Regions from separate parts of the Pseudoalteromonas sp. APC 3495 genome, predicted to be linked through region 2. Evidence: predicted binding sites of a transcription regulator. Region 2 holds the regulator's gene; the other holds the start of a gene.

Region 1 (8,308 bases), on a different contig from region 2:
GATGATGTTTCTGATGGCATTAATGCGCTCAGCGTTGAGTTACGCATACCGTGCTCTTTAATGCTGGCACGTAACGTATCCCAATCAAGGTGCAGTGGTTCATCACAAATTTTATCTAAATCACGCTTGTACGTATCTGTTGGCATAATACCTTGTGAGTACGTAGTTTCGTTAAATTTAGGACATGCTCCACGCTCTTTTGCAAGCTCATTAGATGCTTTCATTAAGTAGTACTGAATCGCTTCAAATGTTTTGTGCGTGAGTGCATTTGCGCTGCCATCTGAGTAACGCTTACCGTTTTTAGCTAAGTAGTAAGCGTAGTTAATCACACCTATACCTAGGGTACGACGTCCCATAGTGGCATTTTTTGCCGCCGGTACTGGGTAGTCTTGGAAATCAAGTAAGTTATCTAGTGCACGAACGGCAAGCTCAGCTAACTCTTCTAATTCATCCAGTGACTCAATCGCGCCTAAGTTAAATGCAGACAAGGTACATAAGGCAATTTCACCTTCTTCGTCGTTTACATTACTTAGTGGTTTAGTCGGTAATGCAATTTCTAAACATAAGTTAGATTGACGAATAGGCGCCACTTTCGAGATAAATGGACTATGCGTATTACAGTGGTCAACATTTTGTAAGTAAATACGACCGGTGCTGGCACGTTCTTGAGCAAACATAGAAAACAGTTCAATGGCTTTAATACGTTTTTTACGAATTGACTCGTCTTGCTCATACTTTACATAAAGTGCATCAAATTCATCTTGATCTTCAAAGAATGCATCGTAAAGGCCCGGCACGTCTGATGGACTGAATAAGGTAATGTAATCGTCTTTAATTAAACGCGAATACATTAGTTTATTAAACTGCACACCGTAGTCTAGGTGACGTACGCGGTTATCATCAACACCACGGTTGTTTTTAAGTACCAGTAGGTTTTCTACTTCTAAATGCCAAAGCGGGTAGAATAAAGTAGCGGCTCCGCCACGTACACCGCCTTGCGAACAGCTTTTAACGGCTGTTTGAAAATGCTTATAAAACGGAATACAGCCAGTGTGGTACGCTTCGCCATTGCGAATAGGGCTACCTAATGCACGAATACGTCCGGCATTAATACCAATACCAGCACGTTGAGAAACGTATTTAACAATCGCTGATGATGTCGCATTAATTGAATCTAAGCTGTCACCACACTCAATCAGTACACATGAGCTGAACTGACGTGTTGGCGTACGTACACCCGACATAATTGGCGTAGGTAAAGAAATTTTAAATAATGAAACCGCATCGTAAAAACGTTTGATGTAATCAATACGCGTATCACGTGGATAATCTGAGAATAAGCTTGCCGCTACTAAGATGTATAAAAACTGTGCGCTTTCGTAAATTTCACCGGTAACACGGTTTTGAACTAGGTATTTACCTTCAAGCTGTTTCACGGCTGCATAGCTAAAGTTAAGATCGCGTGAATGATCTAAGTAAGCATCTAGTTCATCAAGTTCTTGCTCTGTGTAATCAACAAGCAAATGTGCGTCGTAGCGTTTTTGTTCAACCATGTTGGTAACGTGGTCAAAAAGACGCGGTGGCTCAAATTGGCCATACGCTTTTTTACGTAAATGGAATACAGCTAAACGAGCAGCAAGATACTGATAATCAGGTGATTCTTTTGAGATCTGATCCGCAGCGGCTTTAATAATCGTTTCGTGGATGTCTTTAGTACGAATACCGTCATAAAATTGAATATGCGATTTAAGTTCAACTTGTGAAACCGAAACGTTATTTAAACCTTCGGCGGCCCATTCAATAACGCGATGGATCTTATCAAGATCGAGTGGCTCTTTACGACCGTCACGTTTGCTTACAGATAACTGTTGGTTCATAGCTTTGCCTGTATTCCTTGGGAATTAAATATTTTTGACCAATGCGTGCACCTAAAAAAGCGCAGTGCCTATTCGTTTATTGTTATTTTCACCGGTTTGGTGAATTTAATTGAATAACATTTAGCCACAATATCTGGTGTTGTTCAAATTAGAGATCACAAGATAGTGTGGTCTGGTATCTTTTGCAAGGGACAGAAACCGCTCTCATTGTGGATAACGTTGGGATAACGTAATTGTGTTAGTAGGCATTAACCTTTGATCAATCGGTTAAGTTGAAATTTGTAAAAATCAACTAAGGAAAGATTAAATTTACGCTTTTTTAAAATAAATTTTGTCTGCTTTTTTTATCATCAAGCTTTGCGTAAAAACTAACACAATCACAATATGTAGTGTTTATTAATTAACATGGCACTATATGTGGTTAAATGCATCTATAGGACTGTGCCAATTAAAATCCGCATTCCAAGCCAATGCCTCGTCAACACTCGGTACATATCCCCATAGTGCGGTTGCGGTGTGCATATTGGCTGCTTTACCTGCTTGAATGTCACGCTGCGCATCACCTATATATAGGCAGCGCGAAGGATCAACACTCATTTGCTCAGCGCAATACAGTAAAGGAAGGGGTGAGGGCTTAGATTCAGCTAAGGTATCACCGCTTATCACAATACGTGCATTTTTTAATGCAGGAATCGCCTTGACTAAAGGATCAGTTAAAAATCCGGGCTTATTAGTCATAATTCCCCAGGGTATTGCTTTGTTATCAAGTGCGATTAGTAATTGCTCTATTCCTACAAAACATCGAGTATGGGTGGCAATATTGGCAGCGTATTGCGTGACTAGCTCATGTAAAAGTTGCTCTTGCGGCTGTTGTGCCCAGCTTTCTTTAAAACCAGCAGCCAATAAAGCGGCAGCACCGTTTGAAGCCGCGGGGCGATATATATCACTGCCCACTTGGGGCTGTTGATGATTTTGCAGCACGGTGTTTAGTGCGGCGCCTAAATCATCAGCGGTATCGAGTAAAGTGCCATCTAAGTCAAACAGCAATGCTTGATATTCCATTGGGACAATGGGGGTTTGAGAGCTTGCCATTACGCTAACTTCTCAAAATGCAGCATATAATTTACGCTTACATCATCATTCATTGTGTATTGCTTAGAAAGCGGGTTGTAACTTAAACCAGCACTGGCACGTACTTTTAAGCCAGCTTGCTCTGCCCATGCAATTAATTGTGCAGGTTTAATAAACTTTTTATGGTCATGGGTACCCTCTGGGACCATTTTTAACAGTTTTTCTGCACCGACAATAGCGTATAAGTAAGCTTTTGGGGTTTTATTAAGAGTAGAGAAAAAAACATCAGCCCCAGGTTTTGCTAATTTAGCCACCGCATGAATAATAGAAGCAGGGTCGGGGACGTGCTCTAACATTTCCATACAAGTGATCACATCAAAGCGCTCAGGGTGCTCATCTGCAAACTGCTCTGCAGGTACTTTTATATACTCAACGGGGACACTTGTTTCTAAGCTGTGTAACTTGGCGACAGTTAAAGGCTCTTGCCCCATATCGATACCTGTTACGTTTGCGCCCATTCGCGCCATGCTGTGACTTAAAATGCCACCACCACATCCTACATCTAGGGTTTCTTTATCAAATAATCCTTTGGTTTTGTCTGCGATGAAATCTAATCGTAATGGATTAATTTCGTGAAGCGGCTTAAATTCGCCTTCTAAATCCCACCAACGTTCTGCGATGGCTTCAAACTTTGCTATTTCTGCGTTATCTACATTTTGATGTTCGGTCATAAAATACTTCCTCGTCAATCTGAGGCCATTATATAGGCCTAAATTGATAAATCGCAAAGTTTTGCGCCTGTAAATTAAAATTAATTGTGATAGCATGGTTACTTAGAAATAATAACAAACACTCTTAATACCTAATACTGGGTTGTTAAGAGCTGATACTGAAGGAATGTGATATCAAATGACTGATCTCGCCAATGAAATTCTGCCAGTCAATATTGAAGACGAGTTAAAAAACTCCTACTTAGATTACGCCATGAGTGTAATTGTAGGACGTGCATTACCAGACGTACGTGACGGTTTAAAACCTGTTCACCGCCGCGTTTTGTTTGCAATGAACGAGCTTAGTAATGACTGGAACAAGCCTTACAAAAAATCGGCCCGTGTGGTCGGTGACGTAATCGGTAAATACCACCCACACGGCGACAGTGCAGTTTATGACACCATCGTACGTATGGCTCAGCCATTCTCACTGCGTTACATGCTAGTAGATGGTCAGGGTAACTTTGGTTCGGTTGATGGTGATTCAGCAGCGGCAATGCGTTATACAGAAGTACGTATGGCAAAAATGTCGCACGAATTATTAGCCGATCTTGAAAAAGAAACGGTTGATTTTGTGCCTAACTACGATGGCACAGAGCAAATTCCTGATGTGTTACCCACTAAAATACCTAACCTATTAGTTAATGGTTCATCAGGTATTGCGGTTGGTATGGCAACAAATATTCCGCCACATAACTTAACAGAAGTCGTGAATGGCTGTTTAGCGCTTATTCAAAACCCTGAATTGACCATTACTGAGTTAATGGATTACATTCCTGGGCCTGATTTCCCAACTGCGGCGATTATTAACGGTAAAAAAGGCATTGAACAAGCTTATCAAACCGGTCGTGGTAAAGTGTACATGCGTGCGCGTGCTGACATCGAAACCGATGAAAAGACGGGTCGCGAAACCATTATTGTTCATGAAATCCCTTACCAAGTTAACAAAGCACGTTTGATTGAAAAAATCGCCGAGCTAGTTAAAGATAAAAAAATTGAAGGGATCAGCGCATTACGTGATGAATCAGATAAAGACGGTATGCGTATCGTTATCGAGATCAAACGTGGTGACGTAGGTGAAGTTATTTTAAACAACCTTTATTCACAAACTCAGTTACAAACAGTGTTTGGTATGAATATGGTTGCGTTAATTAATAACCAACCTAAGTGTTTCAACTTAAAAGAAATGCTTGAAGAATTTATTATCCACCGCCGTGAAGTTGTTACCCGTCGTACGGTATTTGATTTACGCAAAGCCCGCGACCGTGCGCATACGCTAGAAGGTTTAGCGATTGCACTGGCTAACATTGACCCAATTATCGAACTTATCCGTAAGTCGCCAACACCTGCTGAGGCAAAAGTTGCATTAACAGCGCGTCCATGGGAATTAGGTAATGTTAAAGCCATGCTTGATAAAGCAGGCGAAGACAACGTAGCACGCCCAGATTGGTTAGCAAGCGAGCTTGGTATTCGTGATGGTCAGTACTATATTTCTGAGCAACAAGCTCAAGCAATATTAGACTTACGTTTACACAAACTTACTGGTCTTGAACACGAAAAAATTCTTACCGAATATCAATCATTACTTGAGTTGATTGCCGAGTTATTATTCATTTTGGCAAATCCAGAGCGTTTAATGGAAGTTATTCGTGATGAGCTCGTTGAAATTAAAGAGCAATATGGTGATGAGCGCCGCACTGAAATAAATGCTGCAGCACACGATATAAGCCTTGAAGATTTAATCAACGAAGAAAACGTAGTTGTTACGCTTTCACATGAAGGGTACGTTAAGTATCAAGCATTAACTGATTACGAAGCGCAGCGTCGTGGTGGTAAAGGTAAATCAGCAACTAAGATGAAAGATGAAGATTTCATTGAACGTTTATTGGTTGCCAATACGCACGATACTATTCTTTGTTTCTCTACAGCGGGTCGTTTATATTGGCTTAAAGTATACCAGTTGCCACTTGCCAGTCGTGCAGCGCGCGGTAAGCCAATTGTTAACTTATTACCACTTGAAGCAGATGAACGTATTACTGCAATCCTGCCAGTACGCGATTATGAAGATGATAAATACATCTTTATGGCTACGGCGTTCGGTACGGTTAAGAAAACGCCATTAACGGCATACAGTCGTCAACGTGCAAGCGGTATTATTGCGGTTAACTTAAACGAAGGTGATAGCTTAATCGGTGTTGATATTACCGATGGCAGCAACGAAATTATGTTGTTCACTGATGCGGGTAAAGTTGTTCGCTTTAAAGAAGCTGAAGAAACAGCTGTTGTTGATGAAAATGGTAACCCTGTTCTTGATGAAGAAGGTAAGCCTGAAATCCGTTTCAAAGGTGTACGTCCTATGGGCCGTACTGCAACGGGTGTTCGTGGTATTAAGATGCCAGACGATCAGCGTGTTGTATCACTTATTGTACCAAAGAATGATGGTGCAATATTAACAGTGACAGAAAATGGCTACGGCAAGCGTACCCAACTTGAAGATTACCCATCTAAGAGTCGTGCAACTCAAGGTGTTGTATCAATCAAAGTGAGTGAGCGTAACGGTGCTGTTGTTGGTGCTGTACAGGTTGATGACAACGACGAAATAATGATTATTTCGAATCGTGGTACCTTAGTACGTACTCGCGTTAATGAAGTTTCTACGGTTGGACGTAACACCCAAGGTGTTATTTTGATCAGAACTATTGACGAAGAGCAAGTAGTTGGTTTACAACGTATAGAAGAGATTGAAGTGACTGAAAGTGACTTGGTTGATATCGAAGACGTTGAAACAGTAGATACAGTTATTGATGAAGTGGCGGATGACAATCCTCCTTCAGAATAATTAGATTGAAAAAAGCGGCCTTGGCCGCTTTTTTTATATGGTTGAAAAAAACTAAAGACACTTGAATTAGTTTAATTCAAGTTAAACAGTAAATTACTGGAATGAGGAAAAGGTAATGAGTATTTATAATTTTTGTGCGGGTCCTGCAATGTTACCACCGGCTGTAATGCAAAAAGCACAAAAAGAGTTTTTAGACTGGCAAGGGCTTGGCGTTTCAGTAATGGAAATGAGCCATCGCAGTAAAGAATTTTTAGCATTAACGGCGAAGTGTGAAGCTAGTCTGCGTCGTTTAATGAATATTAGTGATGAGTTTGAAGTGCTATTTATGCACGGTGGTGGTCGAGGTCAATTCAGTGCCGTGCCTTTAAACCTCCACGTTGATGGAAAAAAGGCGGTGTATTGTGAAAATGGCGTTTGGTCAAAAAGTGCAACTAGCGAAGCCGATAAGTTCACTCAAACCCACGCTATTGATGTACGTAATGATGATAACGGTTTATTTTCTATCAAGCAGGTAGCCGATTGGGTTTTACCAGCCGATGCTGCATATATTCATTACTGCCCCAATGAAACAGTAGATGGCCTAGAGATTTTTGATGTACCACGTCACCCAACGGCGCCAATTGTTGCTGATATGTCGTCGACTATTTTATCGCGCGAAATTGACGTTAATCAATTTGACTTAATCTACGCTGGTGCGCAAAAAAATATCGGTCCATCGGGCATTGCTATTGTGATTGTTCGCAAAACGCTACTTGAGCGTGAAGGGCTAGCTAAGCCGGGTATTTTAGATTATGCCCTTGAAGCAAAACAAGGTAGCATGTTCAATACCCCACCTACATTTGCATGGTATTTAGCAGCTGAAGTATTTGCATGGCTTGAACAAAATGGCGGTGTAAAAGCCATGGAAGCACATAATATTGCGAAAGCGCAGCTGCTTTATGATTTTATTGATGATTCAGATTTTTATACCAATAAAGTAGCGAAGCATTGCCGTTCACGTATGAATGTGCCATTTTGGCTGGTTGATGAAAGCTTAAATGATAAGTTTGTAAAAGAGTCAAAAGAAGCAGGCTTGTTAGCGCTTGAAGGTCATCGTATTGTTGGCGGGATGCGTGCCAGTATTTATAACGCGATGCCATTGGAAGGCGTACAAGCCCTAGTTGATTTTATGGCTAACTTCGCCAAGGAGAATAGTTAATGGAGCAACTTTCTTTAGCGCCTATTTCACAGGTTAATGGCAGTGTTACTCTGCCTGGTTCGAAAAGCTTGTCAAATCGCATTCTATTATTGGCTGCACTATCAAACGGCACTACGGTTGTAGAAAACTTATTAGACAGTGATGATATTCGTCATATGTTGGGCGCCTTAGCGCAGCTCGGTGTGAATGTGACACTTAATGATGAGCGAACCATCGCGACCGTAGAAGGTGTAGGTGGCGTATTTAAAACGCCAACTGAACCACTGTTTTTAGGTAATGCAGGTACAGCATACCGTCCGTTAACGGCAGTGCTTGCAGCGATTGCTGGGGAGTATGAGTTAATTGGTGAGCCACGTATGGAAGAGCGCCCTATAGGGCATTTAGTTGATGCTTTACAAGCGCTCGGGGGTGATGTTAGTTATTTAAAAAATAAAGATTACCCGCCACTTAAAATTATCGGTGGGCAAATAGCCGGCGGTGAGGTCGAAATTGACGGCAGTATTTCAAGTCAATTTTTAACGGCGCTGCTCATGGCTGCGCCGTTATTTAAAGG
Region 2 (8,308 bases):
ACAGAGCCCGACCCACGCGATGACTTATCGGGAACTGACGTAGCACGTAAATTACTGATCATTGCACGCGAAGCCGGTATGAAATTAGAGCTTAGCGATATTGAAGTGGAGTCGGTTTTACCGCCAGGTTTTGCCCAAGGTGACAATGTGGAGCAGTTTATGGCGAAATTACCTAGTTTAGATGCTGGTTTTAACGACCGTGTTCAAAGTGCAGCAAGTGAAGGTAAAGTACTTCGCTACGTAGGCACAATTAAAAATGGTCACTGTAAGGTCGGAATCGAAGCGGTGGATTCATCACATGCATTGAATGTTATTCGTGATGGTGAAAATGCGCTGGCTATTTTAAGCCAATACTACCAACCGCGTCCGTTTGTGATTCGTGGTTATGGGGCTGGCTCTGCAGTAACGGCTGCAGGTGTATTTGCAGACATATTAAAAACATTATCTCGCTAGGAGTCAGTCATGATTGAAGTATATGCTCCGGCGTCTATTGGTAATTTTACCGTTGGCTTTGATGCGCTGGGCGCCGCACTTGCGCCCATTGATGGCGGTTTATTAGGTGATGTGGCGGTTGTTAGTGCCGCATCGAGTGATGAATTTATTTGTACAGGCGACTATGCACATAAGCTACCTAGTGATGCGCAAGAAAATTTAGCGTATCAGTGTTTAGTGCACTTTAGAGCGCATGTTGCGCCTGATATGCCTGCGGTAAAGCTCGAACTTAGGAAAAATTTGCCGATTGGTTCGGGATTAGGCTCAAGTGCCTGCTCTGTGGTGGCGACATTTGCAGCACTGGATAAATTTGCCAAAACTAATTTAAGCCAAGTAGAGCTCATTGAGCTTATGGCAGATTTTGAAGCCGTTGTAAGTGGGGGGCGCCATTACGATAACATCACACCGTGTTATTTAGGCGGCTTACAGCTAACCGGTGATTTAATTCCTGATAAATCTATTGCTTTACCTGTTGATGAAAACTGGTATTACGTCGCCGCATTTCCGGGCTTTTCGCTCAATACCGCAAAAGCGCGCTCTGTTTTACCAAAAGAGCTAAGTATGCATGCCGGGGTTGAGTTTGCTCAGCGTTTATCGGCGTTTAGTAGCTTACTGTTAACAGGGCGTTTTGATGATGCATTAAGCATTATGAAAGACGAAATAGCAGAGCCATACCGTGCGCCACTTATAAGCGGCTTTAGTGATGCCAAAGCAAGCTTACCAGCACTGGGTGCTGAAGTTGTGAGTATTTCAGGCGCAGGGCCGACCTTGTTTAGTGTATGTAAAACGCTTGAAGCGGCAGAGCAATGCGCGCAGTGGCTAGAGGAAAATTACATCAACGAACAAGGCTTTTGCCATATTTGTAAATTAGATAACGACGGCACGCGTCAATTAAATGTTTTATAGGAAAAAGAGTCATGCAATTACATAATTTAAAAGAATATTCACAAAAAGTGTCGTTTGTTGAAGCTGTAAAAACAGGACTAGGGCGTAATCAAGGTGTGTTTTTTCCAGAGTCGTTAGCGCCATTAAGTGATGTTGATGCATTACTAGATATGGACTTTATTACTCGCAGCGGCAAAATTTTATCGCACCTTATTGGTGACGAGCTACCAAGTGATACTGTTGCCCAGATGGTTAAGAATGCGTTTAACTTTCCGGTTAAGCTGGTGGAAGTTGAAGATAATACCTATTGCTTAGAGTTATTTCACGGGCCAACACTGGCATTTAAAGATTTTGGTGGCCGTTTTATGGCCGAGTGCTTGGCGCAATTTAATCAAGGTGAAAAAGTCACTATTTTAACTGCAACATCGGGTGATACCGGGGCTGCCGTAGCGCATGCTTTTTATAACAAACCAAATATTGATGTCGTTATTTTATACCCTAAAGGTAAAATTTCATTAGCGCAGCAAAAGTTATTTACAACGCTTGGTGACAACATTCACTGTTATGCGATTGAGGGTAGTTTTGATGATTGCCAAGAGTTGGTTAAAAAATCATTTTTAGATGAAGAGCTAAAATCGAAGTTAGGTTTAAACTCAGCAAATTCAATTAACATTAGCCGTTTAGTCGCGCAGGTATGTTATTACTTTGAAGCCATTGCACAGCTGCCAAAAGAAAAGCGTGCTACAGCGCATATTTCAGTACCGAGTGGTAACTTTGGTAATGTGTGTGCGGCTATGATTGGCGCGGTTATTGGTATGCCTGTAGGTAAACTAAGCGCGACTACAAACCAAAACGACACAGTACCGCGCTTTATGCTTGATAAAAATTGGACGCCTAATGCGACAATTGAATCGCTTTCAAATGCAATGGATGTGAGTAAACCTAATAACTGGCCACGTGTGCAATCAATGTTAGATAATAACTGGTTTAGTTATGATAACTTTTATTCGGTGAGTGTTGATGAACAGCAAACACAAACAGTGATGAAAAAAATTCAACAGCTTGGCTATATTGCAGAGCCTCACACCGCAATTGCTTACCAAGGTCTTGTAGAAAATAAGGCGGCAGATGCTGTGGGGGTTTTTTTAGCGACTGCGCATCCGGCCAAATTTAAAGACAGCGTTGAGGATATCCTTAATGTTGAATTAGATATGCCAAAGCCGTTAGCTGATGCATTAGCAAAACCGTGTTTAGCCACTGATATGCACAACGATTATGCTGTTTTGCGTACAGAATTGTTTAAAAAGCTTGCCTAAAAAAGGCCGATAATAAAAGCGGCTTAGGCCGCTTTTTTTGTTTGTTTATGCATCGCTTTAGACATAACGCATAAGCTATATAAATGTAGTAAATAAAATTCATTTAAAATTGTTATTAGTTTATAAAAAAATATCATCATCAAAATGCTGTGAAATAGTTTCAATCCCTGTTTAAATATCCTCAACTTAAGAGCGTAGGCAAAACGTCGTTTTAAGCGTACAATAAAGCCTCTAAAAAATACCCATACACGTTGCCCAGGAGACCCCAATGTTAGAACGTAGCATGAATATTTCGGACTTTGATCCAGAGTTATTTGACGCGATGAGCAAAGAAACATCACGTCAGGAAGAGCATATTGAGTTAATTGCATCTGAAAACTACTGTAGCCCACGCGTACTTGAAGCGCAGGGTTCTCAGCTGACTAACAAATACGCTGAAGGTTACCCGGGCAAACGTTACTACGGTGGCTGTGAGCACGTAGACGTGGTTGAGCAACTTGCTATTGACCGCGCAAATGAATTATTTGGTACAGATTACGCAAACGTACAGCCTCATGCCGGTTCACAAGCGAATGCTGCTGTTTTCCAAGCTCTTTTAAGCCCACTTGATACTGTATTAGGCATGAGCCTAGCGCACGGTGGTCATTTAACGCACGGCTCACACGTTAACTTCTCTGGTAAAACATACAACGCAATTCAGTATGGCCTTAACGAAGAAACTGGCGAAATTGATTACGCACAAGTTGAAGCGTTAGCACTTGAGCACAAACCAAAAATGATCATTGCGGGTTTCTCTGCTTATTCAGGTATTGTTGACTGGGCTAAGTTCCGTGAAATTGCAGACAAAGTAGGTGCATACTTATTTGTTGATATGGCGCACGTTGCAGGTTTAATTGCTGCGGGTGTTTACCCAAGCCCGGTGCCATTTGCTCACGTTGTAACAACCACAACACACAAAACATTAGCGGGTCCTCGCGGTGGTTTAATCATTTCTGCGTGTGGCGATGAAGAAATTTACAAAAAGCTAAACAGCGCTGTTTTCCCAGGTGGCCAAGGTGGTCCTTTATGTCATGTTATTGCTGCTAAAGCGGTCGCATTTAAAGAAGCACTTCAACCTGAGTTTAAAACATACCAAGCACAAGTTGTTAAAAATGCACAAGCAATGGTTGCCGTATTACAAGAGCGCGGCTACAAAGTAGTATCGGGTAAAACTGACAACCACTTATTCTTACTTGATTTAATCGATAAAGATATCACAGGTAAAGATGCAGATGCTGCCCTAGGTAATGCGAATATCACGGTTAACAAAAACTCAGTACCGAACGATCCACGTTCACCATTTGTTACTTCTGGTTTGCGTATTGGTTCACCAGCAATCACTCGTCGTGGCTTTAAAGAAGCAGAGTCAAAAGAGTTAGCGGGCTGGATCTGTGACGTACTAGACAACATCGAAGATGAGTCAGTACAAGCGCAAGTAAAAGAAAAAGTGAAAGCAATTTGTGCAAAATTACCTGTTTACGCTTAATCCAAGAGTAAAATAGTAATTTAGATCACAACTGCACACATTTTTGTTATGATAATGGCCGCTATAATAGCGGCCATTTTTTGTTTTTAAAACGGAAACACACAGTTATGCATTGCCCATTTTGCACCGCCAAAGATACTAAAGTTATTGATTCTCGCCTTGTCGGCGGGGGACACCAAGTACGTAGACGTCGTGAATGTAATGAGTGCCACGAACGATTTACCACCTTTGAAGGGGCTGAATTAGTGATGCCACGGGTCATCAAGCAAGATGGCAGCCGCGAACCGTTTAATGAAGATAAGTTACTAAATGGCTTAACTCGCGCCCTCGAAAAACGCCCCGTAAGCACTGAGCAAGTTGACGAAGTGGTTAATATTATTAAGTCGCAGCTGCGAGCCACTGGCGAACGCGAAGTGTCTAGCCATTTGGTGGGTGAGTGCATTATGGAAGCGCTTAAAAAGTTAGATAAAGTGGCCTATGTAAGATTTGCCTCTGTATATCGCTCGTTTGAAGATATACGCGAATTTGGTGAAGAAATAGCCCGCTTAGGGGAATAGTAATGACCAAGCAAAGTTCGTTTTCAGAGGATGATAAACGCTACATGGCTCGCGCTATTGAACTGGCAAAAAAAGGGCGCTTTACGACAACCCCTAATCCTAATGTTGGCTGCGTACTCGTAAAAAACAATAAAGTAATAGGTGAAGGGTTTCATCAGTTAGCGGGCCAAGGTCATGCAGAGGTAAACGCACTGGCTATGGCTGGCGAAAATGCCAAAGGCGCAACCGCTTATGTAACCCTAGAGCCTTGCAGTCATTATGGTCGAACACCGCCTTGTGCTGAAGGGCTAAAAGTAGCCGGTGTTAAAAAAGTGATTGCCGCAATGGTTGACAGCAACCCGCAAGTTGCAGGCAAAGGTCTGAAAATTTTAGCGGATGCTGGTATAGAAGTTGCTCACGGATTACTTGAAGCGCAAGCTCGCGCATTAAACCTTGGGTTTTTTAAGCGCATGGAGCAGGGGTTACCCTTTGTGACTTGCAAAATGGCCGCCAGTATTGATGGTAAAACGGCGCTTAAAAACGGCCAAAGTAAATGGATAACAGGCCCCGCTGCGCGCCAAGATGTGCAACTATACCGAGCACAAAACTGTGCAATTTTAACCGGTGCCGATACGGTATTAATGGATGATGCAAAATTAAATGTGCGCCCAGAAGAGTTACCGTATTCTTTACCAACTGATTTACCACTGCGCCAACCGGTTCGCGTTGTTATTGACTCACAAAATAGACTTACCCCTGATCTTGCCTTATTTTCAATTCAAAGTGAGGTGATAATATTTACCACCAAGGTTGATAAATCGCATCAGTGGCCTCATTTTGTTAAACAGATTGAAGTACCTGAAAATAATAATAAAGTAGATTTACTGGCCGTGTTAAACACGCTAGCCCAATTGCAGTTTAATAATGTGTGGCTAGAGGCCGGAGCAACACTGGCTGGCAAAATGACAGAACTTGATTTAATTGATGAGTTTGTTTTTTACATTGCTCCTAAATTAATGGGCAGCGATGCTAAAAGTTTACTGAATTTCCCAGAGTTAATGAGTATGCAAAATACCATTAATTTAACTTTTAATGAGTGTGTGCCAATTGGTGATGATTTACGTATCACAGCACTAAAAAAAGCTCATTAATCATTTTATATAAAGAGTAGCACTATGTTTACTGGAATAGTTGAAGCGACAGGTAAAATTGCGTTATTACAAAAAAAACAAGGTGATTTAGCTATTCGTATCCAAAGTAAAAACCTTGATATGAGTGATGTTAAGTTAGGTGACAGTATTGCAACCAATGGTGTATGCCTGACGGTTGTTGATAAGCATATTGATGGCTTTAGTGCAGACTTATCAAATGAAACGATTAGCTTAACAGGGTTTGCACATTACGCATTAGGGCAAACCGTTAATCTAGAAAAGGCGATGCAACCTGTTTCGCGCCTCGGTGGTCATTTAGTGTCTGGCCATGTAGATGGCATTGCCACTATCACAGCAATTAATGCCAATGCGCGAGCAACAGAATATTGGTTAGCCACCGATGAAAATTTAATGAAATACATTCCTTACAAAGGGTCGGTTTGTATTGATGGTATTAGCCTGACGGTTAATGCAGTTGAAGGTAATAAATTTAAACTGACGATTGTGCCCCACACCAGCGGGCAAACGACCATAGCTGATTTTCAAGTCGGTACCAAAGTGAATTTAGAGGTCGACCAAATAGCACGTTATTTAGAGCGCCTAGTCAGAGGGGCTGAGCAACCTACGGGTTCAGATATTTCGATGAGCTTACTCGCTAAAGCGGGCTTTATAAAATAACGACATTGACAACTTATACGAGCAACTTATGAATTTAAACAGCGCACAAGAAATAATTGATGACATTAAAGCCGGTAAAATGGTTATTTTAATGGATGATGAAGACAGAGAAAATGAAGGCGATTTAATTATTGCTGCTGAACACATTAGTGCAGAAGCCATTAACTTTATGGCGACTCATGGCCGTGGACTAATTTGTTTAACGATGACTCAAGAGCGTTGCTCGCAGCTTGATTTACCATTAATGGTAAAAAATAATGGTGCCGCATTCTCAACTAATTTCACTATGTCGATTGAAGCATCAAAAGGGGTTACCACAGGTATTTCTGCAGCGGATCGTGCCCGCACTGTTCAAGCTGCCATCGCGAAAGGCGCTGTGCCAAGCGATATTGTACAACCAGGTCATATTTTTCCTATTATGGCGCAACCAGGCGGCGTGTTAACACGTGCAGGGCATACAGAAGCAGGGTGTGACTTAGCGCGTTTAGCAGGGCTTGAGCCATCATCAGTGATTGTAGAAATCCTAAATGAAGATGGCACCATGGCGCGTCGTCCTGATTTAGAAGTATTTGCTAAGCAACATGATATTAAAATTGGCACCATTGCTGATTTAATCGAGTACCGTAACCTAAACGAAACCACAATTGAGCAAGTTGCAAAATGTAAATTGCCAACTGAACATGGTGAGTTTGACTTAGTGACTTACAAAGACACCATTGATGGGCAGTTACACTATGCATTGCTTAAAGGTGAAATAAAGCAACAAGAACCGACCTTAGTACGTGTGCATTTACAAAGTACCTTTAACGATATTTTACTCTCTGATCGCAATGCTGACCGTAGTTGGGGTTTATCGCAAGCAATGGCTTATATTGCTGAGCATAATGGCGCCTTAGTTATTTTAGGTAAGCAAGAAAGCACTGAAGAGTTAGAAGCCACAGTAAAAGCGTTTGCCGCAGCTGATGCGGGTGAAAATGTGACGCCACGTAAATTTCAAGGTACTTCGCGCACCGTAGGTGTGGGTTCGCAAATTCTGGCTGATTTAGGTATTCAAAAAATGCGTTTGATGAGTTTACCTAAAAAATACCATGCATTATCAGGGTTCCATTTAGAAGTGGTTGACTACGTAGAGCCACAATAATTACGCGCTAGGTTATTATTTTATTTATGTGGTATAATGCGCATCAATTTTTGCGCAACCGAAATCGCTTAAACTTATTTTTAGGGTTATCAAATGAAAATTATTGAAGGTAATAAATACGCTCCAGGCAAAAAGTTTGCCATTGTCATTTCTCGTTTTAATGACTTTATTGGTAGTAGCTTGCTTGCAGGTGCTGTTGATGAGCTAAAACGTACTGGTGGAGTATCAGAAGACGATATTACCGTGATTTACGTACCCGGTGCGGTTGAATTACCTTTAGCAGCGAAACGCGTTGCAGCAAAAAAAGAATATGATGCAATTATCGCCTTAGGTGTAGTGATCAGAGGGGGCACGCCTCACTTTGATCTCGTCGCTGGCGAGTCAAATAAAGGGCTTGCACAAGTATCGCTTGAGTATGATATCCCGGTTGCATTTGGCGTATTAACCACTGAAAGCATTGAGCAAGCAATTGAGCGCGCAGGTACCAAAATGGGTAACAAAGGCGGCGAAGCTGCTTTAGGTGCGCTTGAAATGGTTAATGTGTTAGATAAAATTTAAGTTTAAGGAATTTTTGTGAAACCAGC

Evidence for each region. The regulator NrdR, encoded in region 2, represses ribonucleotide reductase genes. The targets are predictions, from matches to a motif close to AAACACNANATNTNGTGTTT.
Region 1: the regulator NrdR is predicted to act here: its motif matches at 2,000-2,019, upstream of nrdA (class 1a ribonucleoside-diphosphate reductase subunit alpha).

The regions. Positions count from the first base shown of each region.
Region 1 is NZ_JASDDA010000005.1:69,387-77,694, forward strand. It holds gene nrdA (class 1a ribonucleoside-diphosphate reductase subunit alpha) at 1-1,877, opposite strand, end outside; gene QL984_RS03355 (HAD-IA family hydrolase) at 2,289-2,969, opposite strand; gene ubiG (bifunctional 2-polyprenyl-6-hydroxyphenol methylase/3-demethylubiquinol 3-O-methyltransferase UbiG) at 2,969-3,679, opposite strand; gene gyrA (DNA topoisomerase (ATP-hydrolyzing) subunit A) at 3,858-6,557, shown strand; gene serC (3-phosphoserine/phosphohydroxythreonine transaminase) at 6,673-7,755, shown strand; gene aroA (3-phosphoshikimate 1-carboxyvinyltransferase) at 7,755-8,308, shown strand, end outside.
Region 2 is NZ_JASDDA010000048.1:15,370-23,677, reverse strand. It holds gene thrA (bifunctional aspartate kinase/homoserine dehydrogenase I) at 1-453, shown strand, start outside; gene thrB (homoserine kinase) at 463-1,398, shown strand; gene thrC (threonine synthase) at 1,410-2,693, shown strand; gene glyA (serine hydroxymethyltransferase) at 2,962-4,218, shown strand; gene nrdR (transcriptional regulator NrdR) at 4,326-4,775, shown strand; gene ribD (bifunctional diaminohydroxyphosphoribosylaminopyrimidine deaminase/5-amino-6-(5-phosphoribosylamino)uracil reductase RibD) at 4,778-5,905, shown strand; gene QL984_RS15570 (riboflavin synthase) at 5,930-6,583, shown strand; gene ribBA (bifunctional 3,4-dihydroxy-2-butanone-4-phosphate synthase/GTP cyclohydrolase II) at 6,612-7,724, shown strand; gene ribE (6,7-dimethyl-8-ribityllumazine synthase) at 7,818-8,282, shown strand; gene nusB (transcription antitermination factor NusB) at 8,298-8,308, shown strand, end outside.